DNA from 4 places in the Tumebacillus amylolyticus genome. Region 2 is predicted to be linked to each of the others. Evidence: riboswitches for the same ligand, from Rfam matches in the RefSeq annotation. Region 2 holds a riboswitch; each other region holds the start of a gene.
What was found. Region 2 has a riboswitch for cyclic di-AMP ahead of JJB07_RS24055 (C40 family peptidase). Riboswitches for the same ligand answer to the same signal wherever they lie in the genome.
Positions count from the first base shown of each region.

Region 1: it holds a riboswitch for cyclic di-AMP, as region 2 does, so the genes downstream of both, JJB07_RS11805 (C40 family peptidase) here and JJB07_RS24055 (C40 family peptidase) in region 2, are expected to answer to the same signal.
Region 3: it holds a riboswitch for cyclic di-AMP, as region 2 does, so the genes downstream of both, JJB07_RS03245 (ABC transporter ATP-binding protein) here and JJB07_RS24055 (C40 family peptidase) in region 2, are expected to answer to the same signal.
Region 4: it holds a riboswitch for cyclic di-AMP, as region 2 does, so the genes downstream of both, JJB07_RS03750 (Na-translocating system protein MpsC family protein) here and JJB07_RS24055 (C40 family peptidase) in region 2, are expected to answer to the same signal.

Region 1 covers NZ_JAEQNB010000003.1:364,273-371,987, forward strand. The annotation lists gene JJB07_RS11795 (YbdD/YjiX family protein) at 83-277, opposite strand; gene JJB07_RS11800 (carbon starvation CstA family protein) at 301-2,373, opposite strand; gene JJB07_RS11805 (C40 family peptidase) at 2,508-3,200, opposite strand; cyclic di-AMP (ydaO/yuaA leader) riboswitch at 3,207-3,341, opposite strand; gene JJB07_RS11810 (PTS sugar transporter subunit IIC) at 3,461-4,801, opposite strand; gene JJB07_RS11815 (PTS sugar transporter subunit IIB) at 4,806-5,108, opposite strand; gene JJB07_RS11820 (sigma-54-dependent transcriptional regulator) at 5,105-7,715, opposite strand, start outside.
Region 2 covers NZ_JAEQNB010000005.1:412,842-420,556, forward strand. The annotation lists gene JJB07_RS17515 (MBL fold metallo-hydrolase) at 1-507, opposite strand, end outside; gene JJB07_RS17520 (type I restriction endonuclease) at 555-1,673, opposite strand; gene JJB07_RS17525 (ParB/RepB/Spo0J family partition protein) at 1,835-2,758, shown strand; gene JJB07_RS17530 (carbonic anhydrase) at 2,923-3,603, shown strand; gene JJB07_RS17535 (DUF2087 domain-containing protein) at 3,715-4,713, opposite strand; gene JJB07_RS24055 (C40 family peptidase) at 4,839-5,708, opposite strand; cyclic di-AMP (ydaO/yuaA leader) riboswitch at 5,711-5,872, opposite strand; gene JJB07_RS17545 (hypothetical protein) at 6,053-6,508, shown strand; gene JJB07_RS17550 (MFS transporter) at 6,552-7,715, opposite strand, start outside.
Region 3 covers NZ_JAEQNB010000001.1:681,736-689,450, reverse strand. The annotation lists gene JJB07_RS03255 (ABC transporter substrate-binding protein) at 1-690, opposite strand, end outside; gene JJB07_RS03250 (ABC transporter permease) at 712-1,407, opposite strand; gene JJB07_RS03245 (ABC transporter ATP-binding protein) at 1,358-2,503, opposite strand; cyclic di-AMP (ydaO/yuaA leader) riboswitch at 2,667-2,818, opposite strand; gene JJB07_RS03240 (cation:proton antiporter) at 2,874-4,136, opposite strand; gene JJB07_RS03235 (chromate transporter) at 4,324-5,484, opposite strand; gene JJB07_RS03230 (hypothetical protein) at 5,635-6,237, opposite strand; gene JJB07_RS03225 (ABC transporter ATP-binding protein) at 6,459-7,715, opposite strand, start outside.
Region 4 covers NZ_JAEQNB010000001.1:803,489-811,203, reverse strand. The annotation lists gene JJB07_RS03760 (methyl-accepting chemotaxis protein) at 1-581, shown strand, start outside; gene JJB07_RS03755 (APC family permease) at 635-2,464, opposite strand; gene JJB07_RS03750 (Na-translocating system protein MpsC family protein) at 2,612-3,007, opposite strand; cyclic di-AMP (ydaO/yuaA leader) riboswitch at 3,064-3,215, opposite strand; gene JJB07_RS03745 (MraY family glycosyltransferase) at 3,314-4,303, opposite strand; gene JJB07_RS03740 (hypothetical protein) at 4,521-4,661, shown strand; gene JJB07_RS03735 (NlpC/P60 family protein) at 4,839-5,561, shown strand; gene JJB07_RS03730 (IreB family regulatory phosphoprotein) at 5,621-5,878, opposite strand; gene murA (UDP-N-acetylglucosamine 1-carboxyvinyltransferase) at 5,904-7,175, opposite strand; gene JJB07_RS03720 (YeiH family protein) at 7,312-7,715, opposite strand, start outside.

The DNA of each region.
Region 1 (7,715 bases), on a different contig from region 2:
TGTAGAACGTATGAAGAACGAACCGGAGACATTCCTTGCATAAAAAAAGCTGCGACCGAGTAGCGGCCACAGCTTCTTTTTGCTAACAACAGCGGGTGACTTCCCCGGAATCGTAGCGTTCCTTCAAGCGTTGCAAGTAAAAGTCGCGCTCCGAGAGCGGTTCTTGGTCGGGATGGGTGGCGTTGTGATGCTCAAGATACTTTTCATAGTCGGGCATCCCGAAAATCGTCTTCACCGAGGAACGCGCCTTGCTCATCCAGACGAGGGCGTTCTTCATAACGCACCCCTCCTCTTTTGAGATTAGAGATTCAAGTTTTGGTTGGTGGACTGGATAAACGGTGTCTCCGAAAGCGGCGGAGTCTTGCGGCCGGAGAGAATTTGAATCCAGACCCGAGCTGCGTCGAGCACGATCAATACGACAATCGCCATGAAGATCCCGCAGACTACTGCGTCGAGACGGTCGTTGAAAATGATCTGGTTCATCTGAGCGGTCGTCTTCGCCGGTGCCAGCAATTTGCCGGCATCAAGCGATGCTTGGTACTTGTCAGCATGGACGAGGAAGCCGATCTTGAGGTCTTGCGAGAAGATCTTCATCCAGCCGGCTGCAAGCGTCGTGGTGAGCAACCAGATCAGCGGAATGACGGTGACCCATACGTGTTTGACTTTGCCCGATTTGAGCAGGAACGTAGTCCCGACGGTAAGCGCGATCCCCGCAAGCATCTGGTTGGAAATCCCGAACATCGCCCACAGCGAGTTGATCCCGCCGAGCGGATCGATAACGCCCGCGTAGAGGAAGTACCCCCATCCGGCCGTAATCAACGCAGAGGCAAAGATATTCGCGAACACATTATCGGTGCGGCCCATTGCCGGAACGATGTTGCCAAGCAAGTCTTGGAACATGAAGCGACCGATCCGGGTACCTGCGTCGATCGTGGTCAAGATGAACACCGCTTCAAACAGAATCGCGAAATGATACCAGAACGCGGTCATCGCGGAACCGCCGAGGAACTTGGTGAAGATCGCCGCCATGCCGACTGCAAGCGCCGGAGCGCCGCCGGTACGAGCGAGAATCGAGTTCTCGCCAACGTCCTTCGCCCATTGGGTGAGGGTCGCGGCGTCAACGGTGAAACCGAGCTTCTGGATGGCGATGACCGCCGAGTTGACGTCAGCGCCAAGCACGGCTGCCGGAGAGTTGATCGCGAAGTAGACGCCCGGCGTGAGCGCACAAGCGGCGATCAACGCCATGATGGCAACACCGGACTCCATCAGCATACCGCCGTACCCGATGAAGCGTGCGTGGGATTCCTTTTGCACCATTTTCGGCGTGGTGCCCGACGAAACGAGAGCGTGGAAACCGGAAATCGCCCCACATGCGATCGTGATGAACAGGAACGGGAACAACGGACCTGCAAAGACCGGGCCGGAGCCGTCGAGGAAGCTCGTGATCTTCGGCATGTGGATCTCCGGACGGACGATCAAGATACCGATCGCGAGCAAACCGATGGTGCCGATCTTCAAGAACGAAGACAAGTAGTCGCGCGGTGCAAGCAAGAGCCAAACCGGCAAGATGGAAGCGATGAAGCCATACCCCATGAGCATCCACGCGAGGGTGGTTTTCTCATAGTCAAAGTAGTGCGCGATGGACGAATCAGCCACAACTTGGCCGAAATAAAGTGCGAGCATCAACAGAACGAACCCGATCACGGAGCCTTCCAAGACGCGACCCGGACGGATGAAGCGCATGTACACGCCCATGAACAGAGCGATCGGAAGCGTTGCGAACACTGTGAAGGTAGCCCACGGAGAATGGAACATCGCATTGACGACGACCATTGCCAGAACTGCGATCAAAATGACCATGATCGCCAAGACACCGACCAAAGCGAGTGTGCCGCCAAACGGCCCGATCTCGTCTTTGGCAATTTGACCGAGCGATTTCCCGTTGCGGCGCATCGAGCCGAACAGAATCACGAAGTCTTGGACGGCACCGCCGAGCACGACGCCGACGAGAATCCAGATCATGCCGGGCAAGTACCCCATCTGCGCGGCGAGGATCGGACCGACCAACGGACCGGCACCTGCAATCGCTGCGAAGTGGTGACCGAACAACACCCACTTGTTGGTGGGGACATAGTCTTTGCCGTCGTCGTTGATTTCAGCAGGCGTTGCCCGCTTGTCATCGAGGCCAAAGACGTTTTTCGCCATGTATTTCGAGTAGAAGCGATACCCGATGGCATACGTGCAGACGGCTGCGATGACGATCCAAGATGCGGAAATCGTCTCGCCGTTGTTGATCGCAAGCAGCGCAAACGCTACGCCGCCGAGGACTGAGACCACCGTCCAGATCAGGATCGAGAGCAAATTTTTGTTCACGGTGTGAAGCTCCCCCTTCAAGTAACGGAATATATGAAACCGTTTTACTATTAGAATTATACGACAACTTTGTGAAATTATCATCCTTATCGATAAAAAAACCGACCGTTTCGGATCCGGTCGGTTCTAAACGCTTATAGATAGGAACGAGCTCCGATGTAACGCGGGCCCCAATAGCTGTCGTGGAGAGAGTCGATCTTCACACCGTGCGAAGACGTCGCGGAGATGAACTGGTCGTTGCCGATGTAGAGACCCACATGGGTCGCACCAGCGCCGTAGGTGGTGAAGAACACGAGATCGCCCGCTTTGAGCGAGTCAACGCCGGAGCCGCTTGCGTACATGTCAGCTGCCGTGCGCGGTGCGGAGACGTCGTACTGTGACAGAACATAGCCGACGAAGCCGGAGCAATCAAAGCCGGACGGAGTGCGCCCGCCCCATGCATACGGGGTGCCGAGGTACTTCTCAGCCGTGTCGATGACTTGATCTGCTGTGGTCGTGCCTTTCGCAGCGCGGAGTTTCGACGCAGCTGCTTGAATCGCCGGGCCGGTTTCCGTGCCCACTTTGCCGTTGACTTCGATTCCGTGGTCGCGTTGGAACGCGCGAACGGCGTCTGCGGTGATCTCACCGTAGTAGCCGGTGTTCTCCGGGTATGTAAAGTAGCCGAGCAGTCGGAGGTCCGCCTGCACTTGAGTAACATCATTGCCGGTCGATCCAATGGTGATGAGGGTCTGTCCGTACGGAACAGCTGCATGTGCTTGCACAGTAGACAGAGACGGCGCAACAAAGACGAGGGCAGCAACAAACAAAGCTTGTACAATACGCTTCAAAATGAAATTTCCTCCCCAAGCGGCCTCCGAGGTTAGTTGACGGGTTCGGGTCGAGAGTAACCCTTCCGCCCGCAGGCGGTTCACCCCATGAAAATAAGTCCCCCGTACTGGTTTGCTTACCAGATTCGGCCAATTTCGACATGATGAAAGTCTACCATACAAATTGTCAGAAATCAACGAAATGAGAGATTCTAGGCAGAAAATAATTTCGACAAGTGAAAGATCAAGAATGAAAGCGATTTCAAAATAAAAACGGTCTCTCATTCGCCGTCCGCGAAGTGAGAGATCTTTTTTTCATAGAGTTTGAAGAACGGATAGTAGATCAGCCCTGCGATCACGAGGTCCACACCTTGCAACACAGCTCCCCGCCACGAACCGTCCGCGAGAAAGCCTCCGAGAAACACCGGCATCGTCAGCGGCGGTTGTACGGTCGGCACAGGGACGAGCCCGGTGTGCATCGCGAGGAAGTTCACCGTCACGATCACCGTGGGAGCCAACAAGAGCGGCAGGACGAGGATGGGGTTTAACGCAATCGGTACGCCGAACACGACAGGCTCGTTGATGTTGAACAGCCCCGGCACCAGCGCCACTCGCCCGACCTGTTTCAACTGCTGGACTTTCGATCGTAACAGAAAGAACACCAACGGAAGCGTCGCCCCCGAACCGCCCAAGTGCGCATACATATGAAAAAACGGCTCCGACACGATGTGTGTCGCCGGCTCCCCTGCTCCCAGCGCTTGGATGTTCTCACTGAGGTTGGTCTGCCAAAGCGGGTAGGCGACCGAAGAAACGACGTTCATCCCGTGGATTCCGACCGCCCAGAGCAACATCATCAGCCAAATCTGCAAGATCGCGGAAGGCAACGTATCTGAGGCTTGCACGAGGAAGCTCAGTTTCGCCATGACGACCTGCGGCAAGGTCAAGGCCGTTGCCGGGTCGAGCGGGTGCGGCGAAAACGTTGTCGTCACCCACCATTCCAGCAGAAACGCACCTCCCACCGCGAGAAAGGCAGGAATCATCATCTCAAACGACTTTGAGACGTTCGGCGGGACGGCGGGCGGCATCTTGAGGATCAATCCGCGCCGGAGCAGAAAGCGATTGAGTTCTGCGACACCGATGCCGGTCAGCATCGACACAAACAGCCCCACCGCGCCGAGATTGTCGAGAAATTGATCGAGCCGGATCGCGTGCAATCCGATGAGATGCCCCTCCTGTCGAACGCCCACCGGCAGGCAGAACACCAACAGTGTCGCCATCGCCATCAACCCCACTCGCCCGCCGTCGATCTTGTAGTGCTTGGCGAGACTTTCGGCAACCCCGTAGCAGACCCAGAACGCAATGAGACCGAATGTGAGCTGAAACGGAACCATCAGCATCGGTCGAGCGTCGGTCAACCACGCATTGATTGCCCCCAGCACGCCGTCCTGAATGCCTTCGGGCAGTGGAGGAATGGCAAAGATCAAGAAAATCGAGCCGACGATGATCATCGGCAACGCGCTTCCAATAAAAGCATTGCGGATCGCCTGCATATAGCGGTTCTCCACGACCCGTGCAGTCACGGGCAAAATCGTGCGTTCCATGAAAAGCAGGAGTTTGTTCATGAGGTCAGACTCCCTGCTCCATCAAGGCAAGCGCTTGACGCAACGCCCCAGCACCATCGGCGAGCGCGTAGGTCCGGCCCTCAATCACGCCGGCCGGGCGACCGTGAGCGGCGATCGAGTTCATCAAATAGCGCACTTGCGGCGCAATCAAGAACACATCCGCCTCCTCCACGTGATCCTGGACTTCATTGCTGCCAATCGCCCGAATCTGCGCTTGTACACCCGCTTCCTTGGCGGCCGTCTCCATCGAGTTCACCAGAAGCGACGTGGACAGGCCAAAGGAGCAAACCAACACGATGCTGTTCATCCACGTACTACCTCCCCTTGCGCCAACAATCTCCAGAGATGTCCCAACTCACAAGCCGGAACTTCAATTCCTAATGCATCGGTCACGCTCTGCAACGCGTGCAGAATCTGATCGCCCCCTTGAATCGGCGGCGGCAGTTCGCCCCGTTCTTCGGTCGGCCATACGCCGCGTTGCATGCGGTGTTCAATCGCCATGACGAGATGCATCGTCACGCCAATTTGCAAATCGACATCGATCTCGCGCCCCCAGATCTGGGCAAGTTCTTCGAGTGCTTTCACAATCTCCGGCACGAGGAAGTACGGATTGACCCGGCGCACGGTGCGGCGCAACGTCTCAATCAACGCTTCCCACACCGGCGTCTGCGGCTCTTCTCCAATTCTCCATTGCAACGTCGACCCGATCAGATGCGAGATGCGGCGCAGGCCCACGCCGGTGAGAATCTCCTGCGCCGAGACGAACGGGACTCCCTCCAAGTTCGGGTTCAAGGTCCCCGCCACTGCGAGCAACGGGCCGTCGCCGACCAGTTTACGCATCCGCTCCGGTGTTTCTTCTAAAGAAGTGATCGAGATCGGCACGATTTGGAGTTCGTAATCCTCCGGCAACACCAAGCGCTCTTCCAAGATCGCTTTCAACTGCATCGCCGATCCTTGACCTGTGACACAAACGACCGGGAGAACACCTCGACGAACGCTGTGCTCCTCCTCGCGAGTCGTGACATCCCCAAGCGCGCGCTGCACCAATCCGTTTTGCAACGATTCAAGCGTCGTACCCGGTGCAAACGCCGCCCGACGGACAGCATCCATCACCAATCGGGTCGTCACGCCCGGCACCGTTCGCACAGCAAGATCGGTGTTCGCCTGAATCCAATCGCCGACGCCGAGCAGATCGCCCATGTCGACCAACAGCAACACACCCTTGCCTTCATCCACTTGCAGAGCCAACTGCGTCAAACTCTCCGTCACTTCAGGTGTCGGCATCTCCAACGGGACGTTGTACGCAACGCCGTGCCCGGTGCCGAGCAATTGCTGAGCCGTCTCCAACAAGGACGATGCCGTCGACGCACCATGAGCGACCACGATGACGCCGATGCGAGCAAACTGCGGGGTCTCCACGGCGGACGCCAGCAAAGTCGCGACGAAACCGACTTCACTCTCCGGCAGTCGAATTCCCGTCCGTTCTGCAAAAAAGTCCACCATCTCCCCCGCCGCCCGGTACTCATCCGGCGCTTCCACATGCAAATTCGCTAGCCCCGGGCTCTGCAAGGGTGCTCCTGCTCCCAACCGATCAACCGCCGCTCGCAAGTGCAAAGCGGCGCCAAAAACGGTCTGTGACGAAAACACACGCTCCATATGAAGAGAAGCGAGATCGAACATCTCCTCGACCACTTGCAGGAATTCCTCGCCTACCATGACCGCCAAGTCATGACGGCGCGATTCGAACTGTCGCGACACCCGTTGGAGGAAACGACGAAAATACACGTCGATCTCACCGGACAGCACGCGGTTGAGCTCGTCCTCGTTCAGCCCGCGCCGACGCAGTTCGACCGCTTGTTGTTCCAACATCTCGTATACGCTTTCCCCATCGTGATCCGGTTGTGGACCCTCTCCCTCGGTTCCGTGGAGCAACAAGCCCTTGGGGACGTTTTGCAGGAGCCGATCGAGATCTTGTCGCCGTTCCGAAGCTTTCAACAAACCACGGTACACATGGTCGGATGTGTTGCCCAACGAAACTTTAAGCAAGTTGGTGTTCTCTTCCTGCATCTGGGCGAGAAACGCCCGCGCACAGATCAATTGAATCTCGCTCTTGAGTTGCCCGACGTTGGCGGGACAGTCGAACAAAAGCAGCGCTTTCAGCACATCTGACGCAATCCAGAACGGACGTTGCACTCGCGCACTCTCCTCTTGAAACAGGAAGTGAATCAAGGCAAACCGCTCCTCAAGCGTCCGTTCCTCAAGCGAAGGAATCCCAATCCACATCGGAATGCGACGAATGAACGTGATCAAGAGGGAGGACTGCACATCCTCCGTCGTCGCGGCGACCAAGCGAATCTTCGCTTTGCGCGTCGTGTCCGCTTCTCCGAGTCGGCGAAACATCCCCCGATCCAGCAGAGTGAACAGCATCTCTTGCCCCTCCGGCGGAAGTCGATGAACCTCGTCGAGGAACAACACACCGCCGTCCGCTTTCTCGACCAGTCCGGGGCGGTCACGATCCGCGCCCGTATACGCCCCTTTTTCCACACCGAAGAGTTGGGCGAGCAGGAGTTGCGGGTTGTTCGCGTAGTCGGCGCAGTTGAAGGCGATGAACGGCGCCCCATCCGGGAAACGCTCCGTCTCCACCGCAAACCGAAACATACAATCAGCAAAAAGCGTCTTGCCAACACCCGTCGGTCCCGTCAACAATGTGTGCAATCCGTCCGGCGGGTAGAGGATCGCCGCTTTGGCGAGCTCGATCGGCTTTTTCAGAGAGCCGTCCCGTCCCTGTAACGAATCAAACGCCGAGCGACGGTTGACCAACGTCTGCCCGGCGTTTCTCGAAACGGCACGGCGCATGCGGCTGACGATGTCAGCAAAACTGAGCCACGAGCCGTACTCATGCGCCAGTTGCCCG
Region 2 (7,715 bases):
ACCCGGCGTGTGGAGCCACTTCCAACCTTCGAGAAACGGCACGCTTCCGTCTTCGGGCAGAGCTTGTACAGAGCTTCCCAGTTGGATCGGGTCGTTCGGGAACAGGAACGACATGCCTGCGAGAAGCCCGCCGCCGACCGTTGGATCGGGAGGCGGATACTCTTCTCGTCCCGTCAGATAGGGAATTTCCAAGGGATGTGCGTACACGGGCACATCCCATTTTTCCAACAGCTCCGGAAACGCCCCGACATGGTCAAAGTGCCCGTGCGTCAGGATGATCGCCTTCGGTGGACGATTCGACCCGAATCGCTGCTCCGCCACTTCCACGATCCGCTCCATCGACCCCGGCATCCCGGCGTCGATCAGCACCCAGTCACTCGATTCTCCCGGCGTCCCGATGAATTGTACATTCACGATCTGCAACGTCAACGACAGGATGTCCGGCACGAGATTCTCCCCCAACATCCCGGACGATGTCTCTAAAGATTGCGGTTGTTCCTGTTGCATGCAGGATGGCCTCCTCACAACACATACGTGCTCAGTGATAAGTTGCCCTACTTCACGCCGTCAAAACAAACGACGAGAAGCTCTTCTAACAACAGAAGATCATCGACCGATTGAATTCGAATCCGGCTTTCCCCCAGAGACTTCGGAGCAGCCTCTACTTCATAGAGCTGGGCAAGTTTCGCACAGTCTTCTACGGAAAGCCTCGTGACAACATATTTGTTCGATCCATCCAAATTGATCCGCAACATCCATTTGGTGATGACGCGGTTATAGATCGTGAAATACCCGGTCGTATCTTTGTAGTGTAAGGCAGACACATCGCGACCCGCGGTAGTCAAAGCCTCTTTGACAATCTCATAGCTTTTGAGTTCATCTTCGGTCGTGATGATTGCACCTCGTGCCCCTGCTTCTGCCTGTGAAGATTCAGGAGCAACAGCATCCTCTGCCGTTGCTGCCACGACATCACGAGGTGAGAGACCTTCACTAATGATTTCCAACAGTGTATTGCTGATTGCTTTTTTCACAATCGGGCGGAAACGTTCCAAGACATTTGAAGTAATACGAGAGTTACTGAAATCCTTGATCAAAAAGCGCAGGAATTCGTCGGACGGATTTCGGAAGAGTTCTTTGAGATTGGAGTTTAAGTTCGACATATACACAAGTTCTTCTGCGTACTTGACCAGACCCTCAGCATCAAATTGCTCCCGTGTAAAACTCTCGATCGATTCCATGTCCACACTTGACATATTTTCCATATGAAAAGAGAAAAACGGCTGATCGTCCATAATATTGTCTTGATTGAGATCGGTAAAAAACTTGTATTCTACTCCATTGGTCAGGATTGCAATCTTGACCTCCGGCGTTGCGTTGAAATATCGAGAAAGTTGAGCGCTGTGCTTGTCCAACTTTTCCGTGACGGCTTTCGCTTCAATGAAAATAATCGGAATGCCGTTTTTGAAAATGGCGTAATCAACTTTCTCTCCCTTTTTCGCCCCGAAATCAGATACATACTCAGGACGAACTTCCAAAGGATTGAACACATCGTACCCCAAACGCTGTAAAAACGGGATGATCAGCGATTGTTTGGTCATTTCCTCATTCGTGATAAATCCCTTACGTTCCGTTACTTGTGAACTCAACTTTTGCAATTCCAAACGGAAATCCACAGCTGTGCTCCTCCATTCATTTTTCAAGTAGTCAAAACTAGATTCTCTCGAAACAAAATATAACATAACAATATATTTTACGAAATGTTCTTATACGTAAAAGAATGGGACAATTTCACCCCTTCATATCTATATGGCAACTACATGGTGAGGTGGTCCGGTTGAAGTTGGTTATGATCCCTATTCAGAAGATTCGAGTTGAGGATTCCTTTAGAAAAACAGATAAAGATGATGCATTGACTGAACGCATCATCCAAAATGGTTTGCATGAACCGTTGTTAGTAGAAGTGAACGATGACGAAATCACATACACTTTAGTCGAGGGATACCGCCGTTATGAAAGCCTGAAACAACTGAAGCAAAAGGAAGTCCTCTGTTATGTAGAAAGTCCAACATCTCCAGAGTTGCGTGTACTCAAAAGACTTGAGATGGAATTGTCTCGGAAAAAGAAAACGGGCTTTGGAATGGAGAGACAGGTTGCATATCTTCTTGAGCGGGGGTACACCGTAGAAAGAATCGCGGCTGAATCGAAGGTTTCGATCTCGACCATAAAAAAATATACGAACTATGCAAATGAAGACAAGGATGAAAAACGGAGGGCTGAAGAGGCAGGAGTTGGCTGGACCGGGTACAGAGAACTGAAGAAATTAGCGAATGTATATCCAATTGTCCAATCCTTACTAGAAAAATATATCAACAAAAAATTCGTCGGCGATCAAATTTATGGCATAAAAAAGGTGTTGAAACAGCCTCATTTTTCACGTCTCCCAGAAAAGCTACAAGAAGTCTGCCTCGATCAAACCATCGCACAAACAAAGTTTACAGATCATAACGCAAGAAAAATAGTTTCCTTTCAAACCATAAGACACGTCCAGGACGAGCAAGCCAATGCGATCGTATTAGAAAGTGTTTTAGAAGACCTTCAAATGATGAAATCTACATTGTCTCCTCAGAATCATTTTATGAAGAACTTGGACAAAAAAGACAAGAAAAAGCTTCAATCAGAAATTCTGGTTCTCGCACAATCAACAGGACTCATCTTGACATGGAATAACTTCCCTTCCGGTCGTCAAAAAGAAAGCTGAACGGTAGTAAACTCCCCCGCACGCATGCGTTCACGTATGTCAGGGTGACAACAACCCCCATTTCCTTTACAAGAATCTCGCCTCCTACTCCGTCGTCCAAGGGACTTTACTTGTAACAACTCTGGCACACTAAGATCATCAACGGCGTTATAGGAGGACTCTTCATGAAAAAACCCTGGCTTCCAGCACTCCTTCTCCCGCTTGTGTTGACGCTCTTGCCGACGCAGTCCTTGCAGGCGGCGCATGGGGACCCTTCTGCGGCGGCGTTGCAGGTTTTGGTGGATGGCAATGAACGGTTTGCAAGCGGACATCTCAGCCATCCGAAGAACCTCATCGCCCGTCGCCATGAGATTGCGCCGAAGCAACATCCGATTGCGTTCGTCCTCTCTTGCTCCGACTCTCGCGTTCCGCCGGAGTTGGTATTTGACCAAGGGCTCGGCGATCTCTTTGTCTCCCGTGTGGCCGGCCATGTGCTCGGCGATGAAGTGATGGGTTCGATGGAATACGCCGTCGAGCATCTCGATGTCCCGCTCATCGTCGTCCTCGGGCACGAGCGTTGCGGAGCGGTTCAAGCCGCCGTCGACGCCTTGGAAAAAGGCACTCAGCCCTCTGGACATATTCGCTCGCTCGTCAAACGCATCACGCCGGCCGTGAAAACCGCGCAACAATCACACCCCTCCGACCTCGTCGAAGCTTCCGTCCGTGCCAACGTCCAACGAGTCGTAGATGAAATCAAAGCTTCCCATCCTCAATACGCCAAGAGAATTCACGAACGCAAATTCCGCATCGTCGGCGCCCGCTACGATCTCGAAACCGGCAAAGTCGAACTGCTCGACTGCGAGTAATGCAAATAAAGCCCTGTCCGTCTACATGCTGGCAAAAAAGCCCTGTCCATCTACGTGACAGCGAAAAGAAGCCCTGCCCGTCTCGGCGACGGCAGGGCTTTTTTTCGTAAGTTACTCTTGTTCATTGTACCCGCGGTCTCCATACGGTTGCAGGTTCTCCAACCACTTGGCTTCCAAGGCTTTCGCTTGCTCTCCTTCGGCGACAAAGTCTTGCGGACCCTCGGACTCCGGTTTGACCAATTCCAGCACTTCGAAGACAAACTGATCGGCTCCGTGCTGGTTGTAGTCGGCTTGCAACTGCGGAATCCTGTTCATGTTCGACTTCAACTCGAATCGCAAGCGGTTGAGCATGCCGTCTACATTGTTGGAACTACCGATCAAAACTTTGCCGTTCACCAAGCATTTCACTTGGTAGACGCCGACGGGACGGCGGGTGTTTTTGTACTCCCATTTCAGTTGGGCTTTTTTGTCCATGTCCAGAGCTCCCTTCATCCAGTAGGTACTTCCGTCTGCTTCGCGGTCCAGCATGTCGTGCTCAATCAAGAGACGACGAACCAAGACGTGGTCGGTGTACACGCCGCGGATGATGTCGTTGACTTCTCCTTCGGTGTACCGACGATTGGGGTGGAACAACTTGATCACGTCTTGAAGAGCTTCAAGTCGCTTCTTCGCCTTGGTTGGGAACTCGCTTGGTCCGACGTGGTCGTGGTTGGCGGAATGACGACCTCGTTGCGGGCTGAGACCGTCGAGTTGGCTCATGATCGCGAGAAAGATTTTCGCTTGCCGTTCCTTCTCTCGCAGGGTGAAACGGTGGTTTCGAATCGTGGACGTGCTCCCGCCGACTCTGGCTGCGATTTCGGCATCGCTGTAGCCCGCCGCAAACAGTTCCAGCAAATTGCGTTGGGTATCGGTGAGGCCCGTTTCTTTTTTCCCAAGTCCGAGCAGAGCGGTCAGCACCGAGCCGTGTGCTTGCTCGATGTGGCGCTTCATCGCTTTCTCCGACTCGTAGAGCACACCGTCCTCCGGGTAGATCACCCCTTTTTCATAGGACGCGGCGCAAAACAGGCACTCATAGTGGTCCTCTTCGGTTCGGTACCCACGCTCATACATAGACGAAACCTCCAAACGTTTGCTATTTTATAAACATACTACGACAACGTCTAGATCGTGTCAAACAAAAAAGAGCATCCGGGAGTCTCCCGAATGCTCTTTTTTCAACAGTGTTTGGGTGGTTGTTACAGGACGCGCTTGGCACCGAGGTAGCGTGCCCCCCAGTAGCCGGAGTTGAGCGAATCGATCTTGACGCCCGAAGAAGAGGTCGCCGAGATGAATTGCGTACCGCCAAGCGAGATGCCGACGTGCGAAACGCCGGCGCCGGAGGTGTTGAAGAACACGAGGTCCCCCGGTTGTAGCGCGTTGGTGGACACGGCTTGTCCGCTTTGGAACATTTGTTTCGAGGTGCGGGTTACCGAGACATGGTTCTGATTGAAGACGTAGGTCACCAAGCCCGAGCAATCAAAGCCCTTGGGCGTCGTGCCGCCCCAAACATACGGGACGCCGATGAATTGCTTGGCTCCTTCTACGATCTTCGTTCCAAGTGCAGGTCCTGCCAAGGCTTGAAGTGGTTGGGCCACCGGTGTGTAGGTCTTGCCATCTGTGGACAAGAGGGCGGAACTCGAAGGTCCGTCCCATTTCACCGCGCCGCCCAGCGACTCCGTAATAAAACGCAGGGGTACATACGTACGACCGTCGATCAATTCAGACGTCGTATCCATGTCCACCGGCGTACCGTTCACCACGCCGGTATCGGTTCCGGTTTGGACGGTGACGGTGTGGGAGCCTTTGACGATGCTGACTTTGACATCATCGCCGACCGCGTTCCATTTCACATCGTAGCCCATAGACTCCGAGACGAAACGAAGCGGTACCTGTAGTCGTTCATTGTCGTCGAGAAACGGTTTTGCATCCGGGAACTGCACCAATTGGTCGTTCACCTGAACATTCACACCATACTCCGGGGCTGCCTGTGCAGCAGTTCCCATCATCGACGAAAGACCGGCCACTACGGCAGTGGCGGTGAGTACGTGTCTCCAGTACTTTTTCAATTGTTTGTCCTCCTAAATGCCTCCGAGGTTAGTTGACGGGTTCGGGAAGAGGTTCCCTAGTTGTGGTTCCGTTGACTTGCAGAACGGTTCCAGTACATTCACCCCAATGTGTTGCGTCCCCCGTACCATAGTTCTAGAATCTATGGATTCGGCTGTCGTTCTATGTCGAAATGGTAACATGGAACCTGAATTGTCTCAACAATTTAAGGGAGATTTGACCAGTGGTAATTTAGACCAGACGTAAAATCGACAAGAAAATCAGGGAGGACAAACGCACAATTCCGCTCCTTTACATATGTTGTGAGCATTGAGAAATCAAGTCAGGAAAAAGGAGCGATTGCCCTATGTCACGTCGCAAAAAAGGGCCCGATTCTTCCGACTGGTCCTACATTCCCGTCGCCGTTCCATTTGCCGATCTGTACCGCCCCGCCCCACCGCCTCCGTTTGGCCCGGGCCAAGGAGGTCCCGGAGGAGCGCCGCCCGGACCGCCGCCGCAATTTGAGCCCCAACTCCCGCAGCAATATGGCGGTGGTGGAGCAGGAGGAGCTTTTCACGGCGGACCGGGCGGGGGGTTCCACGGCGGCGGACCGGGCGGATTTCATCCGCAAGACCCGCACGGCATCCGATTCTGCTTGCATCGAAACGTGTTCATCTGGCCGAGATTCGGTCGTCCGTTCTGGGCGTTTCCGACGAATGTAAGTTGGAACCTAGTGAGCGGCTTCCGTTGGCGGCAGAGAATCGGCCGTTGGGAACCATTCACCATCCCGCTCCAGCAAATTTCCCACTACCAGTGCATATAAAAAAAAGAGGAGGTCCGCTAAGCGGATCTCCTCTTGTATTTGTCTATTTCGCGGACGTGGCCGTTTGATTGACGACGGCTTGTTTCGTTTGCAACGCGCTAATGCCCTGCAAGAGCAACGTCAAGATCGGAGTTGCCACCAGCAACAGGATGCCTCCGTACGTCAACAACGCGACGGCCCCGTATTGTGCGCCGACGAGACCCGCCGCCGAGTAGCCGATGGCGAGTGCGATTCGAATAACCGAATTAACGACCGAGTAGACGCGACCGCGCACTTCGTTCGGCGTGGATTCTGCAAAACACGCCGACACCGGAGTCAAAGCCCCGCTCGCACAGAAACCGGAGAATCCATACATCAAGATCAACGCCAGAGCTCCCGGTTGGAACTGAATCAGCAGGAACGTCGCCCCTTGGAGCATCAGACCTCCGATGATCAAGAATCGGCGGTCGAGTTTCTTGTCCAAAATTCCGATCAACGTCGTACCGAGGATGATCCCGATCGCCGTCGCAGCCACCACGAGTCCGTACACACGGTCGCTGTCTTGCTCCGACATCTGCAATTGGGTCTTCACGTACAGAACGCTGCTCACGAGGATCACCGACTGGGTGACCGCTTTCAACAGATTGATCGCCGTCACATAGCGCAGGACTTTGTGCTTGACCAAGAAAGCGGTTCCCTCACCGAACGACTTGAAGAACGAGACTTTCGGTTGCCCGGCGTTTGCTTTGACGCTTTGCTTTGGAAACCGGATCATCATCGTACAGGAGACGGCCGCCAAGAACGTGACGGTGTCCACCAGAAACGACGCTCTCGGACCTCCAAACAACGTAATGACACCCGTTGCCAAAAACGGTCCGAGAATTTGCACCGTTTGGAACGAGCTTTGTGACAGAGAGATCGCTTTGACATACAAGTCGCGCTCGATCAGTTCCGGGATGACCGCCGAACGAGCCGGAGCGAACACGGCCGCCAACGTCTGTGACAAGAAAATCATCACATAAATCAACGACACGGAATGAGAAAAGAAAATCGCAGCCACAATCAAAGCTCGCAGGAGATCGACCCAGATGAGGACGGTTCGTCGGTTGATGCGGTCGATCAACACACCTGCAAACGGTCCGATCAGAATCCAGGGCAGAGATTCAATGACAAACGTCAACGTCAAAGAAGTCGCCGATTGTGTCAGTGCGTACACCAACAGCGGGAC
Region 3 (7,715 bases), on a different contig from region 2:
CACGAGGTTGTTTTTCGCCAATTGGCCGTCTGTGGTGAACGCGTCAATCGCTTGGACTTTTCCGGAGGTGAGCGCTTGGTACTTGAGTCCGGGGTCCATCGCTTTGACGTCTTTGAAGTTCAAGCCGTAGGTGCTCTTCATCCCCTTGAGGCCGTCGTCGCGGTCGAGGAATTCCTGCTCCGTGCCGAACACGATCTCGCCTTGGTGCGCTTTGAGATCGGAGACGGTTTTCAAGTTGTACTGTTTCGCCGTTTCCTGTGTGACGGCGATCGCGTACGTGTTGTTGAACCCGATGGGGTTCAGCCATTCGATTTTGTATTTGTCGGGGAACTCGTTTTTCACTTTTTGATAGACGGCGTCGGAGTCGCTCATCACTTTTTCTCCCATGATGTTCACGAGGCCCGTGCCGGTGTATTCGACGTAGACGTCGGCGCTGCCGCTCTTCATGGCGCTGAAACAGACGTCCGTGCCGCCGAGGTAGGATTTGGTTTTGACTTTGAGGTCGGTGTTTTTCTCCAACATCAGCCCGACCAAGTTCGCCATGATGTCTTGTTCCGTGAAGTTTTTGCCGACGACTGTGATTTCATCGGACGCTTTCGAACCGGTCACGGCGGAGCACCCCGTCACCAATCCGGCAAGCGAAACAGCGAGTGTACCTGCAAGCAAAGCTTTGATTGTTCCTTTTTTCAAAAAATCGTCCCCCTCGTAAAATTAGTTCAGTTCTTTTCGAATACGCAGACCTTTGGGCGTTGCCAAGCGGTCAATCCAAGCCAGAAGCAAGTCGAACACAATCGCCAGCACCGCCGCCGGAACGGCCCCTGCCAAGATAACGCCCGTATCGACCATCGAGATCCCGCGCAGGATCAAGTCGCCGAGGCCACCGGCCCCGATAAACGAAGCGAGCGTGGCCACGCCGATCGTCATGACCGTCGCGGTGCGAATACCGGCGAAGATCATCGGACGTGCGAGCGGCAGTTCCACCATTCTCAGCAATTGAAAACGCGTCATGCCCATGCCGCGTCCCGCTTCGAGAAGCGCCGAATCCACATCGAGAATGCCCGTGTAGGTATTGCGAAGGATCGGAAGCAGCGCATACGCGACCATCGCAATGATCGCCGGAACCGACCCAATGCCGAAGACGGGAATCATGAACCCAAGCAACGCAAGGCTCGGGATGGTTTGTAAGATGGAAACGAGTCCGAGAACTGCCCCTGCCAATTTACGATATCGAGTCAACAGAACGCCCAAGGGAATCGAAATCAAGATCGCCCAGAACAACGCGATCAACGAGAGCGTCATATGTTGCAGGCTCGACTCCAAGATGTCTGTCCAACGGTCAGCGAACGTCGTCAAAAGTTCATTCACCACTTGCAGCCGCCTCCTCCAGATAAGGTTTGGAAAGCACATCGACCAAGCAAGCGCGGGTTACGATCCCGACGAGTTTCCCCTCTCCGCTCACGACCGGTACGTGTCCGTAGGGTGCATCTTGCACCAACGTGATCGCATCCCACAGCGGAGTTTCGGGACGCAGGGTCGGTGCATCTGTGCGCATGACATCGGCGAGCGTCTTGGACTCCTCCGAATAGCGCTTGTAGATATCGGCCGTGTCGGCAATTCCGTGGTAGCGGCCGTCTTGATCGGCGACGAGAATCGCGGTGACCCGCTTGCGTTGCATGGTCTGCACCGCTTCGGCGAGGCCTTTGTAGCGGCTCATCTTGACCGGTTGAAGGAGCATCACGTCGGCGACGGTGAGCGCCGGTTTGGCCGCGAGACGTTTTTCCCCGATAAAACCACGTACAAAGTCGTTCACAGGATGGCGCAGAATGTGGTCAGGAGTGCCCTGCTGGATGACTTGACCGCCTTGCATGATGATGAGTTCATCGGCGATCTTCAGCGCCTCGTCCATGTCGTGCGTGACAAATACGATGGTTTTGTGGAGTTCTTGGTTTAAACGGATGAGTTCGTCTTGCAATTGTTCCCGCGTAATCGGGTCGAGCGCGGAAAACGGTTCGTCCATCAAGATGATGGGCGGATTCGCCATCAGCGCGCGTGCCACACCGACACGCTGCTGTTGGCCCCCCGACAATTCGGCGGGGTAGCGGTCACGATACGAGGCTGCATCAAGCCCGACCAGTTCCAGCAACTGATCAATCTTGGTCAGATCATGACCTTTTTTGCCATCGGTCAAACGCGGTACCAGTGAGATGTTCTCGGCGATCGTCATGTGTGGAAACAGACCGATCTGCTGGATCACATACCCGATGCGGCGGCGGAGCTCGGCGGAATTCTGCGCTTGAATGTCTTGGTTAAACACGCGGACTTCGCCTGAGGTGGACTCGATGAGGCGGTTGATCATCTTCATCGTGGTCGTCTTGCCGCACCCGGACGGTCCGACGAGCACGACGATGTTGCCCTGTGGGATCGACAAATTCAAGTTGTCGATCACCACGTTGTCCCCATACGATTTGGTGACATTGCGAAACTCGACTGCATTTCTTTTCACTTCAACATCCCCTCCCAATTGCTGGTGTACCAGGTTTGGCGGGGTCTTTTGGCTGTGAACATGCAAAAAGACCCTACCAAAAAACGATAGGGTCCGAAAAAAACTACGCAAAAAAGACCCCATCGGTTCTCATCGGGTCAATGTGTGTGAAACCTGCATGCAATTGACCCATCTCTACGCTGACGAGGTTAGCTGACGGGCTCGGGAAAGATGGTTCCCTACGAGCTTGGTATTCACCCAAGCAACGATGCGCCCCAGGAAATGTGGTTCCCCCGCTTCCCAATAGGAGTATCAGGAATTAAGCAATACCTTTAGGATAGACGACGATTGTGTTCATTGTATGTCCGTGAATAAAAAAAGAGCCACCTTTTCACAGGTGGCCTTTTTCGCGAACTTGCTGTTCCTCCAAAAGTCCCAGCTTTTTCGCGACGAACGGCGTCGTGCTGGCTTGCAAGAGCAACGTGAACAGAATCGCAACGAAAGCGATCGCCGACATCAGCTTCGCGTCTTCCAAGCCGGAGCTTCCGACGATCCCGACCAACGCGGCGGCGATGACGCCCGTTTCGCGCGTCCAGAACAGGAAGAGAATTTCGTTGCGTTTCCATTTCGCCCTGCGATCCGGCAGCAAGCAGCTCAGCACGGTGATCGGACGTGCGAGGAATACGAAGACCAAGACGACGAGCAGCCCTTGCAGTCCGTAATCCTGGAGAACGCTGAAATCGACTTGACTGCCCAGCAAGATGAAGATCAACATGCGCAACTTCAAGGACACCGCGTCGATGAACTCGTGAGCGGCGTGCTCTTGTTTGGGGAGGATGGTCAGTTTGAACGACTCCGCATTCCCGATCATCAACCCGGCGACGAACACGCTCATGAATCCGCTGGCATGAATCCACTCCGCACCCAAGTACGCGGCGAGCACCGTAATGACGATGACCATCGGGGCAAACTCCCGAAGCAGACCGCGGTCGTTCTCGGAGATTAGGAAAGCGGCGATCCATCCGACGATGGCGCCGACGACGATCCCGCCCAATGCGAGCTGTGCGAACTGCAACCCGATCGAGCCCCACTCGACGGCGGCTCCGGTCGTCATCAACAGCGAGAACACAACGGTCGCCATGATCGCCCCGGTCGCATCGGTAAACGCCGACTCCGTGATGACCGTCTGGCTGACTTTGCGACGCACGGGAAACTTTTGAAAGATCGGCACGAGAGCCGCCGGGTCTGTGGAAGCCAAGATTGACCCGAGCAACAGCGCCGGCATAAACGACATGTCGAAAATCCAGACTGCGGCGACGGCGACCACGAGAGCCGTCACGACAACCCCGAGTGTTGAAAGCAACGTGATCGTCCGCCAGACTTCCTTGAGCACGGACAGGCGCGTAATCATGCCGCCGTGGAAGAGGATGAACGACGCCCCGAACAGGAGAATCGCTTGATTGGCGGTCGATTCGGATCGGATGTCCACCAGATCCAATACGGATGGCGAGAGCAACATCCCGATGAGGATGAACAGCACCACGTCCGGGATGCGCAGCTTTTCGGAGAGCTTCCCGCCAAGCGTCCCTACGAAGAAGACAAGTAAGATTGCCGTTAAAAAGGTTTGAGCGAGTTCGACAGCATGAGAATGCATGAATACCTCCTGCGAGCACGGTTTATATACTCAATTTTACCACACCGCTTCTGAGGTCTAGGGTGCCCCAAAGACGGGTAGCGTCTCTTAGCTAACCCTCGATTCGTTTTTCTGCCGTAGTCTCGCCGCGTGCTCTAGGGACAATCGTGAAAAATCAAGTTCTTCCTTCCTATTAAAAGGGGAGCTTCTAGTACAAGAGGCTCCCAATCCCACCACACACGAGGACTACCACCCACGCGGGTACTTTCCAAAAAACCAACAACCCGAATGTCAACAACGCCAACGCCACGTCTATCGGTTCTCGGATCGCCTTGGTCCAGACCGGATTGTACAAGGCAGCGAGCAGAATGCCGACCACCGCTGCGTTGATTCCATTCAACACCGCTTGAACCTTCGGCATCCCCCGCAGAGTCGACCAAAACGGCAGAGAGCCACCCACCAGCAAGAACGACGGGAGAAAAATGGCGACCGTGGCGATCACGGCCCCTTTCCAACCTGCCAGAATTGCACCTATGTATGAGGCGAACGTAAACAGCGGCCCCGGCACGGCCTGCGCCGCTCCATACCCGGCTAGAAATTGCGTTTCGGTTATCCAACCTGTTGGAACCACTTCCGCTTGCAGCATAGGCAACACGACGTGCCCGCCGCCAAATACCAGGGAACCAACTCTGAAAAAGCTATCGAACTCCGCAAGCAAAGGAGATGTAGGACGAACCCACGGCAAACCCAGCAAGCATGCGGCAAGTAGGAGCAAGCAAAGCACGGCCCCGCGTTTTGAGAGATGCAGAGGTGCCTCTTGGACATTGACTACGGACGGCTTAGCCAACCACGTCCATCCAATCAAACCGGCGGCAAGGATCAGTAGGATTTGAACCAGTGCGGAAGGCCAGAGCAGCGTCACAATCGCTGCGCAGACGGCAAGCGTTGCTCGTGGACGATCCGGGGTCAGAGATTTCGCCATCCCCCAGACGGCCTGTGCCACGATCGCCACAGCTGCGACCAACAACCCGTGGAGCCAACTCGGTTCACCTGCATCCATTCCTTGTAGAAGCCATGCAAATACAGCTAAGAGGATCGCGGACGGCATCGTAAATCCAATCCACGAAGCCACGCCCCCCAACCATCCAGCCCTCATCATGCCGATGGCGATCCCCACCTGACTACTCGCAGGTCCCGGTAGGACTTGACACAGTGCCACCAAATCGGCAAAGGCTCGCTCATCGAGCCACTTTCGCTTCTCCACGTACTCCGCTCGGAAGTACCCTAAGTGAGCAACAGGTCCTCCAAATGAGGTCAGACCCAGTTTGAATGAGACTCGTAATACTTCAAATAAGGCGGGAACGTTCATAGAGGGGATTTCCTTTCTCTTCATCCTCGATTTCCGTAGGCTTATCCATATTGTATCGATTCGTACTTGCTCTGGAAACCCTAAGCAGGAACTATGACTCTCTCGGTGCTCTTGAAAAAAAGGAGCTTCCGTAATGGGAAGCTCCTTTTTTCAGGTGAACATCGGTTTCTTCGTCGCCGCGGCCCGCTCATCGAGATCGAGCAGTACGTGGTAGCCGATCCCCGGGCATTGGTACGGCAGGTCGAGTCTCGGCTTGTTCTGTTCATCAAAGAAATAGCCGGCTCCGAGGTTGTCCTCATCGTCGATCACCAACATGGGATTCTCGATCAGATACTGGCGCACGGCAGGCGAGTGAACATTCGCCTGTACCAGCAAGCGCTTGTCATGAAAATGGTTCGGCGGCAGAATCGCTTCGGTCGCGAACCTTTTTTTGTACTGGAACGTCCCCTTGGTCAAAAACGGCTCGCAGCCTTGGAAGTCGACCACGTCGATGTTCCCGACGTTCGAGGCCCAATGGAGGATCGCGTGGTACACGAAGTTCTGCGCGCCGTTGGTCCGGTAGAGATCGTCCCCGTTGCGCACGCCGATCAGACGGGCGTTCAACCAGTTTTTACTCGGATCAAGCTGAGAGACGCTGCGAGCGAACTCCCCATAGCGGGAGTTCATGGTCGGCTTGTGCATCGTTTCGTAAAACTGGTGAAAATCTTCATCCTCATGGGTGACAAAATAGTCGAAGCCTTCTTGCTTGCGCATTTAAACGGGGTGAACATATTGCTGAGTAAGTTGGTGAAAAAATTCAATCCCACCGCACAAGTTCAACCCCAGCCCCGAGCCTCCGGGCTGTCCGACCTTATACTTGATAATACACACCGCAATGTTATAAAATTCAATAAAGCAACACCCGTTTCCAAGTGAACGGGTGTTGCTTTTTTTAGGACATTAGCGGCAGCCTCGATTTGTTCCAAGCTGCTTCCTTACGCTTTCACCTCATAGAGATTCGTTTGCACGTTATACATTTCGGCATATTGCCCGTCGAGCGCCATCAGTTCGTCGTGCGTCCCCTGCTCGATGACTTGTCCGCCGTCCATCACCAAAATCCGATCGGCAAACCGTGCAGAAGCGAGTCGGTGCGCAATGTAAATTCCCAATCGATCGCGCAACAGGTCGCGGATGCGCTCAAACATTTCAAACTCCGCGATCGGGTCGAGCGCCGAATTCGGCTCGTCCAAGACATACAGATCGGCGTTGCGGATGAAGGCGCGCGCGATGGCGATCCGTTGCCACTGACCGCCCGACAACTGCTCACCTTTGACGACCCAGCGTCCGAGTTCGGTATCCAATTGATGCGGCAAGTTGCGGACAAACGACCCGATGCCCGTTTTCTCGCTCGCCTCCCAGATCTTCTCGTCGTCCTCGATGGTTTCCGTATTGCCAAGCCCGATGTTGTGGCGCAGCGTCATCTCATAATGGACATAGTCTTGGAAGACGACGCCGATGCGCTTTTGCAACTGCTCGACATCCAATGTGCGCACCGACTCTCCGTTGACCAGAATCTCGCCGTCATACCCGGCGTAGAGTTGAGTGATGAGTTTGGCGAGCGTCGTTTTCCCCGAACCGTTTCGCCCGACGATTGCGATGCACTGCCCCCGCTGCAAGCTGAAACTCACGTTGTGCAACACCTCGCGCTCCGTCCCCGGATAGCAAAAGGAAACATCTCGAAACTCGAACGTCTCGATCCGCTCGACGTCTTGCACCCCGCTTAACAGCTTCGGTTCGACAGTCGGCAACGCGAGAAACACAAACAACTGCTCGATGTACAAGTTGTGCTGACAGATCGCCAAGATGTTCGAAAACACGCTCTGCGCGCTGGTTTGGGTCAGCGAAATCCCTTGCACATAGCTGTACAGGTTGCCGACGCCGAACACATTGCGCATCGCTTCCCGCACGGCGAGGTAGATCACGCTGATGAGCGCCACCAGATTCAGCGTTTCGCTGGCGGCCGACCAGTTCAGTCGTTTCTTGGCGATCTTCTGGTCGACGATATAGAAGTCGCGGTAGATGGCTTTAAACTTGGTTAGGAAGAACTCGCCCAATTGAAACAGTCGGATCTCCTTGAACGTTTTGTCGAAGGTGAGCAGATGGGTGTAATACCACGCTTCCCGTTGCTTCGCCGCCCGCTCGTAGACGATCTTGAACTGCTCTTGGTTGATCCGCAGACTCGTGTAGAACGA
Region 4 (7,715 bases), on a different contig from region 2:
TCTCCGCCCTCAACACCGAATCGCAGAAAGTCGGCGGCATCATCCTGACGATCCAAAAAGTCGCCGAGCAAACCAACTTGCTGGCGCTCAACGCCTCCATCGAAGCAGCCCGCGCCGGCGAGCACGGTCGCGGATTCGCCGTCGTTGCGGACGAGATTCGCAAACTGGCGGAACAGAGCCGCCAAGCCACCGAGGAAATCAAAGTCATCCTCACCAAACTCAGCGACGACTCCGAAAAATCGGTGAAACAGATCGCCATCGGACGCGTTGCCACGTCGCGTTCCGTATCGCAAGCCGAGAGCTCCATCGAAGGCATGTTCCGCATGACCGAAGTCACCGAAGGGCTGATGGATGCCATCCGCCATCTCAACTCTTCTATTGAAGACATCAATCGGAACTCCAAGCACATCTCCGGCGAGATGACCAACATCGCCTCTGTCACCGAAGAGTGCGTCGCTTCGATGGAACAAGCCAAAGTCATCACCGAAACCCAACTTCACGCAAACATTGTCGTCAACACCGAACTGCGCCGCCTCAAGCAACTCTCGCTCTCCCTCCAACAGCAATTTCAGGACCAGTAGAAAAAAGGACGCAACCACCGCACGGTGGTTGCGTCCTCTTTTTCCGAGACCTGTTAGTTTTTCAATCGGTACGGCACCGAGATGACGATGATGTCCTTGCTGTGCAGAGCCCACGCTTTGATCAGCAGCGACGTCTGGTTGTGCAAGATGCGGTGCCACCATTTGCGCGTGACGAACTCCGGCACGAGCAGGGTGATGAAGTCGTTCTCCGAAACCCGCGCTTCGGCGGAGTCTACGAAGCGGAACAAGGGCCGCAGAATGGAGCGATATTGCGAACGCAGGGTGACGAGTCGGACGCCCGGGTTCCACTGCCTCCACTTCTCCTCCATCGCATGAAGGGCCTCGAAGTCGAACCCGATGTACACGCAAATGATGTTCTCCGGCCGTGTCAGCGACATCGCGTAGGCGATCGATTCGTTGACGACCTGCGAGATGCTGGAGATCGGGATGATGACCAAGTTGCCAGTCTGCTGCGGGTGTACCTTTTGAATGTCGAGACGCAATTCCGAAGCGACGACATCATAGTGACTGCGAATGCGCAGGAAGCAGACGACGATGATCGGCAGAATCACCAGCACGACCCAAGCTCCCTCTTCGAACTTCGTGACTGCAAAGATCGTGAGAACCGCCAAGGAAACGACGGCGCCGATGCCGTTGATCAACGCTTTGCCCTGCCAGCCTCGATCTCGCAGACGGAACCAGCGACGCACCATCCCCGTCTGGGACAACGTAAACGACAGGAACACCCCGATCGCATACAGCGGAATCAAGAGATCGGTATCGCCGTGGAACGCGACGATCAAGAGAATCGCCGCGAGCGACAGCGCGATGATGCCAATCGAATACCCCAGTCGGTCCCCGCGCAACGTGAACTGGCGCGGCATGTAGCCGTCCTTCGCCATCAGCGCCGCCAACAACGGGAATCCCGTAAACGACGTATTCGCCGCCAAGATGAGAATCAAAGCGGTGGTGCCTTGGATGTAATAGTACAGACCCCCGCGTCCGAACACTTCCTCCGCCACTTGCGAGAGAACGGTGACATGCGGATGCGGCGCGACGTGATACAGGTACGCAAGCAATGAAGTTCCCGCGAACAGCACGGCGAGCAAGATGCCGAGCACGCCGAGCGTGTTGGCGGCGTTTTTGCCCTCGGGGCTTCGGAAGTTCGGGGTGGCGTTGGAGATCGCTTCCACCCCCGTCAGCGCCGAACAGCCGGAAGAAAACGCCTGCAAGATCACAAACCACGTAATTCCGTTGATCGCCACTTCATGCGGTCGCGAGAGATCGACGTCGACGTGTCCGTTTTTGAGCGAAAAAAGTCCGGCGACGATCAGCACGAGCAAGCCGAGGATGAACGCATACGTCGGGTAGGAGAACACCGTCGCCGATTCGGTCACCCCGCGCAAGTTGAGCACCATGATGAGCAGAACCATGAGGACGGAGATCAATACTTTGTGCTCAAGAAACGAGGGGAACGCCGACGTAATCGCAGCGACACCCGCCGTGATCGAAACCGCTACGGTCAAGATATAGTCGATGAGCAGCGAGGCTCCCGCGACGAGGGCAAACTTGTCGCCCAGTTGGTCTTTGGAAACGACATACGCACCGCCGCCGCTCGGGTAGGCGTAGATAATCTGCCGGTACGAGAGGATCAGCGTCGTCAACAGCAAGACGATCGCCAGCGAGATCGGCAAGGAGTACCACATCGCCGAGGCACTGACGGCGACGAGGACGCCGAGGATCGCTTCCGTCCCGTAGGCCACGGACGACAGCGCATCTGAGGAGAGAATCGGCAACGCTTTCCACTTCGGGAGCCGTTCATGATCCAATTGCGAAGACTTCATCGGTCGCCCGATCAAAAACCGTTTCAGATCGCGAAACATGCAAAACCACCTTTTTTCTTCATTAGATTCATGGCTGTACGAAAAAAGACCGATGCACACTCCTACTTTTCGCGTGTTTCTGCGAAAAACAGAAGTCTACACCGGTCTACGAATCACCCGACTCTCGGTCGCCCGACAGCCCTGTGCTTAGTCCCCCAGAGAAGTTGCTTCTTGGTCGCGTATGAACTTTTCCAGATCGCGGTCGAGGATGAACATCTCGACAAACTCGCCGATCTTGGTCGAGATGTCACTGTGGCTGGCGATGACTTTGCACCCGGTGATCTGCGAAATCAACGCTTCGGTGTCGGCGCTGAAATTCTCGCGTATCGTCTGGCGCATCTCTTTGACCAGCTTCTTGCCTTTGTCTGACTGCACCAGCGTTTTCTCCTCGTGAGTCAGCACGCCCTTGAGCCGAAGAATCACCATGTCGCGCATGATGTACGTCTTGGTCTCCTGCGGTCCTCTCCCCAGAATCTCACGCTGGAACTTGATGTAGGCTTCACTTATATCTGCTTCCATTTTGGCTTTCAAACTCTGCGCCATATCCACCCACCTCAGGTACAAGAAAACACAAAAAGACCATCTAAATAGAAGGTCTCTGACCTTCCCTGCTTTAGCCGACGAAGTTAGCTGACGGGTAGGATGGCAGAGAAGTAACTTCACTCATCCCTCCCGCGCAAAACGCGCAGGATTAACCCCACTGGATTGGGTCCTCCGTATCCGATGACTCGGATTTAGGCCGTGATTCAATTGTGACTATCATACTCCCTCGCGGCTCTCGTTGACAAGAGGGTTTTTTAGAAAAAAAACTCCCCACGCCGAAAGCGTGAGGAGTTTCATTTTCAAAGCTTACTTGTTCACCAGCAAGACGACAATCGACGCCAGCGAGAAGCAGATGCCGAGCAGATACATGAACGACACGGTCTGCACTTGGCTCATCCCGCTCTTCATCAGCGTATGGAACGTGTGCGACTTGTCAGCATGGTAGATCGGACGCTTCTCTTTGATGCGGCGGATGATGACGAAGACCGTGTCAAAAATCGGCACGCCCAGCGCCAAAACCGGCACGATCACCGAAACGAACGTCGCCGACTTGAACGCTCCGTCCACCGCGATGGCCGCCAACGTAAATCCAAGGAACGTCGCGCCGGCGTCTCCCATGAAGATCCGCGCCGGATGGAAGTTGTGGCGCAAGAACGACAGGCAGGCTCCGATCAACGCCACGGCGTAGAACGCCACATCGTTGTTCGACGTCAGCAACGAGACGAAGACGAGCGTCGTCGCCGAAATCGAGGCGATGCCCGCAGCCAATCCGTCCACGCCGTCGAGGAAGTTCAGCATGTTGGTGATCGCGACGATCCAGACGATCGTCACGAGCCACGACAACCACTCCATGCCATGATCGGCAAACGAGTAGTACGGCTGCTCAATCCACGGGATCGTGATCGAAGAAACTTTGACGCCGAACTTGATCAGCACGCACGCCGCCACGATCTGCGTCAAAAACTTCGGCCACGCCGGGAAGTCCTTGCCCTGGGTCTTGTAGTAGTCGTCCACCAACCCGATCAAGAACAAGAGACCGCCGCCGATGACGATCCCGAAGTAGCGACCGTCAAATGATCCATAATATGTTTCCACCGCTGTCATGGTGATCAGGAATCCGATGAAGATCCCCGCTCCGCCCAGCACCGGAATCGGTTCTTTGTGCAACTTGCGCGGATTCGGCATGTCGACGAATCCGGTTTTCATCGCCACTTTGCGCAGGATGGGCATCATAAGAAACACCAGCACAAACGAGACGATCAGTGTCAAGGTCAGTCCTTGTGTCAGGGATTGCATGTTGAGTTCGTACGCCTCCCTCTGCGCCACATAGGTTGCTTTTCCTTAGTGTGCGCAATTCCTCCGAAAACAATCGTACCTATTATATCATAGGTGTCGTGTGCGTGGACATTTTTATGACGGTGCAGAAAGTCTTGGTTCTAGTACGGGTGGACAACTCATAGAATCTAGCAACCACAACAAATTTGCCAGTTTCCTAAAGGAGGAACTTCCCCACATGAACACAATCGTACTCTTCCATGTCGTCGCCATTCCCCTCGTCTTCATGCTCGGACGCATGTCGAACAAGGTTGCCTTTCTCCGTGTCAAAGCTCAACGCGGCTCTTCGGTGCAAGACTTCCTGCGCACCCGCGAGTAGTTCACGAAACCGTCCCCTCCACACCCGACCCAAAAAAGCCCCGACCGTCCCTGCGGTTCGGGGCTTTTTGTAATTTTTTTGAAGTTTACTTATGAAATTTGCAAATTACTTATGAAGCTGATATATTCATAATAGAGAGAATATTCATAGACTATAGAAATAGGAGTGAATCAGAACATGAAAAAGTTTACCACCACGCTGTTGGCGGCTGCCATGCTCGCAACCGCTATGGTTGGCGTCCAGGAACTGACGATTCAAAAGGCACACGCGGTTGATCCTTACAATGTAAGCTTCTCCGGCATCACGGCCTCGGCCGGTGTCAACGTACGTTCCGGTCCGGGGACGAACTACCCGATCGTTTCGTCCATTGCGGGCAACGTCTCGGTGCAATTCTCCGGTCTCGAATACGGCACGATCGTCAACGACGTTTGGTACAACAAGCCGGACCCGCGTTGGTTCTACTACATCGAAGGCGGTCAGAAGCGCTACATCGCTTCGGCTGTGGTCGACGGTCTTCCGCCGAAAGCCAGCATCCGTGCCAAGGACCGCGCCATCGCGTGGGCCATCGATGCACAGGGTCGCACCGACTACAACGGGTACTGCCAGATGTTCGTCGAGAACGCATACGGCACCACCGGACAGTACGCGTCTGCGATTGCCGCTTCGAACTCCTTGAACACCGGCGGTTCCCTCGCTTCGGCTCCAATCGGCGCACTCGTGTTCTTCGCACCGGCTGCCGACAACGGCTACTACGGCCACGTCGGGATCTACATCGGTCAGAACACGATGATCAACGGGAGACAGTCCGTGATGGCAGACAACATCGCGGCGTCCTCGTACTTCACCTCCCGCTACACGGGCTGGGGCTACGCTCCGTCCTCTTGGCCGGGCCATTACTAAGAAAAAAAGACGCGATCCCTTACGGGACGCGTCTTTTTTCGTTCTGCGTTCGACCGCTGTTAGCGGTCTTTGAGTTTCAGGTAGTCGTTGAGAATTTGCTCAACGGCGAGCAGGCGGTCCATCTTCGCCATCGTCGCTCGGGCACCGCCGGAGGACGTGATGTAGTTGGATTCCCCGGTTACGATGAAGCCTGCCAATTGGCGGGCCGGGTCGTAGCCTTGTTCACGCAGGGCCGGTACGACCGTTGCGAGAATTTCGTTCAAGAGGTCGTTCTGCTCATCAGGGCGGAAAATCATCGTCTTGTCGAGGTTGGACATGTGGGGGTCCCTCCTTTTTTTCAAATCAAGACTGGACGCGGTCGATCTGGGCGCCGAGGCTTTTGAACTTCTCTACCGGGCTTTCGTAGCCGCGGTCGAGGTATTGCAGTCCTTCGATGGTGGTCGAACCTTGAGAGGCCAGACCCGCCACGATTAAAGCACCGGCTGCGCGCAAGTCGCTTGCCAGCACGCGAGCGCCGTTCAACGTCTCAACGCCGTTGACAATCGCGGTATCCCCGCTGATCTTGATGTCGGCACCCATGCGGGTCAACTCTTGCGTGAAGCCGAAACGAGCGTCGAATACGGTTTCCTTCACGTACGAGATGCCTTTCGCCGTGGTCAACAGCGTGAGCATCGCCGGCTGCAAGTCGGTGGCGAAACCGGGGTAGGCGAACGTGATGACGTTGGTGGCACGCAGTTCACGGTTGGTGGCATCGACCGTGATGCTGTCGCCCTCCATCGTGATGTCACAGCCCATGTCAAACAACAGCGACGGAAGACCGGCCAAGGTCTGCGGAGCGATGTTCGAAACGGTGACGCGGCCGCGCGTGATCGCTCCGGCGCACAAGTATGTACCGGATTCAATGCGGTCGCCCATGACGGAGTAGCGAACGCCCTTGAGGCTTTCGACTCCCTCGATGGTGATGATGTCCGTGCCGACGCCGCGGATGCGAGCCCCTGCTTTGTTCAAGAACATCACCAAGTCTACGATCTCCGGTTCGCGAGCTGCGTTGTAGATCATCGTGGTGCCTTCTGCAAGAGCACCTGCCGAAATCGCAGCGTTGGTTCCGCCGACGGTAGCGCCGTAGCGGGTGCCGAGGAACATCGCCGAGCCTTTGAGGCGGCCGGTCGATTCTGCGGTGACTGCCCCTTCGGTCATCGTGACGGTCGCGCCCAGAGAGCGCATCGCTTTCAAGTGCTGGTCAACCGGACGTGCGCCGATGACGCAACCGCCCGGGAGCGGAATCATCGCTTTGCCGGACTTGGCAAGCAGCGGGCCGAGAACGGAGAACGACGCGCGCATCTTGCGCACGAGGTCTTCGGAGACTTCGCTGTTGGTGATTCCGTCGTTCTGGATGCGAACCGTGTTGGCTGCGATCCATTCGCACTTGAGGCCGGTTTCTTCTAAGATCTGCATCAGCGTGTTGACGTCGCTGAGTTCAGGTACATTTTCCAAGATGGTTTCGCCGTCGCAAAGCAGGACGGCGCACATGATGGCGAGAACGGAGTTTTTACTCCCCGATGCCTGAATCTCGCCGTGAAGCGGTTGCCCGCCTTTCACACGAAGTAGCTCCATGTTGTACACCTCATCTTATCTTACTGGCTGGTAAGACACATTTTACCACAGTGGCGTGGAGAAAGACACGTTGCGAACTACAGAGTTTCGTCACAGGACCCTGACAAGCGGGGGTGGACGAAAAAAGTCCTACTCTTTACGGGAAGAGTAGGACTTTTGTTGCACCGTATCCGACGATGGCAAGCAGGACGGACGTGAGGAGAGCCGCTTGGAACGCACGACTCCCGCCGCGCAGAGCTTTGATGTTGACTTGCAGGCCGAGACCCGCCATGCCCATCGTGAGCAGGAACAGCGAAGTTTGGATCAAAGGCTGTGTCCAGGAAGCGGGCAGAATCTGCCACGTGTGCAACGCTCCGACAAGCAAGAAACCGAAGACAAAGTACGGGATCGGAGCTTTGCCGGGACGGCGCTTGGGAGACATGTTTTTTGCTGCATCTGTTTGGTATTGACGTTCTCGGCGATTTGACCACCAGCCAATGAACATGGCGACGGGAGCGAGCAAGACAACGCGGGAGAGTTTGACGAGCAGTCCGTTGTCGA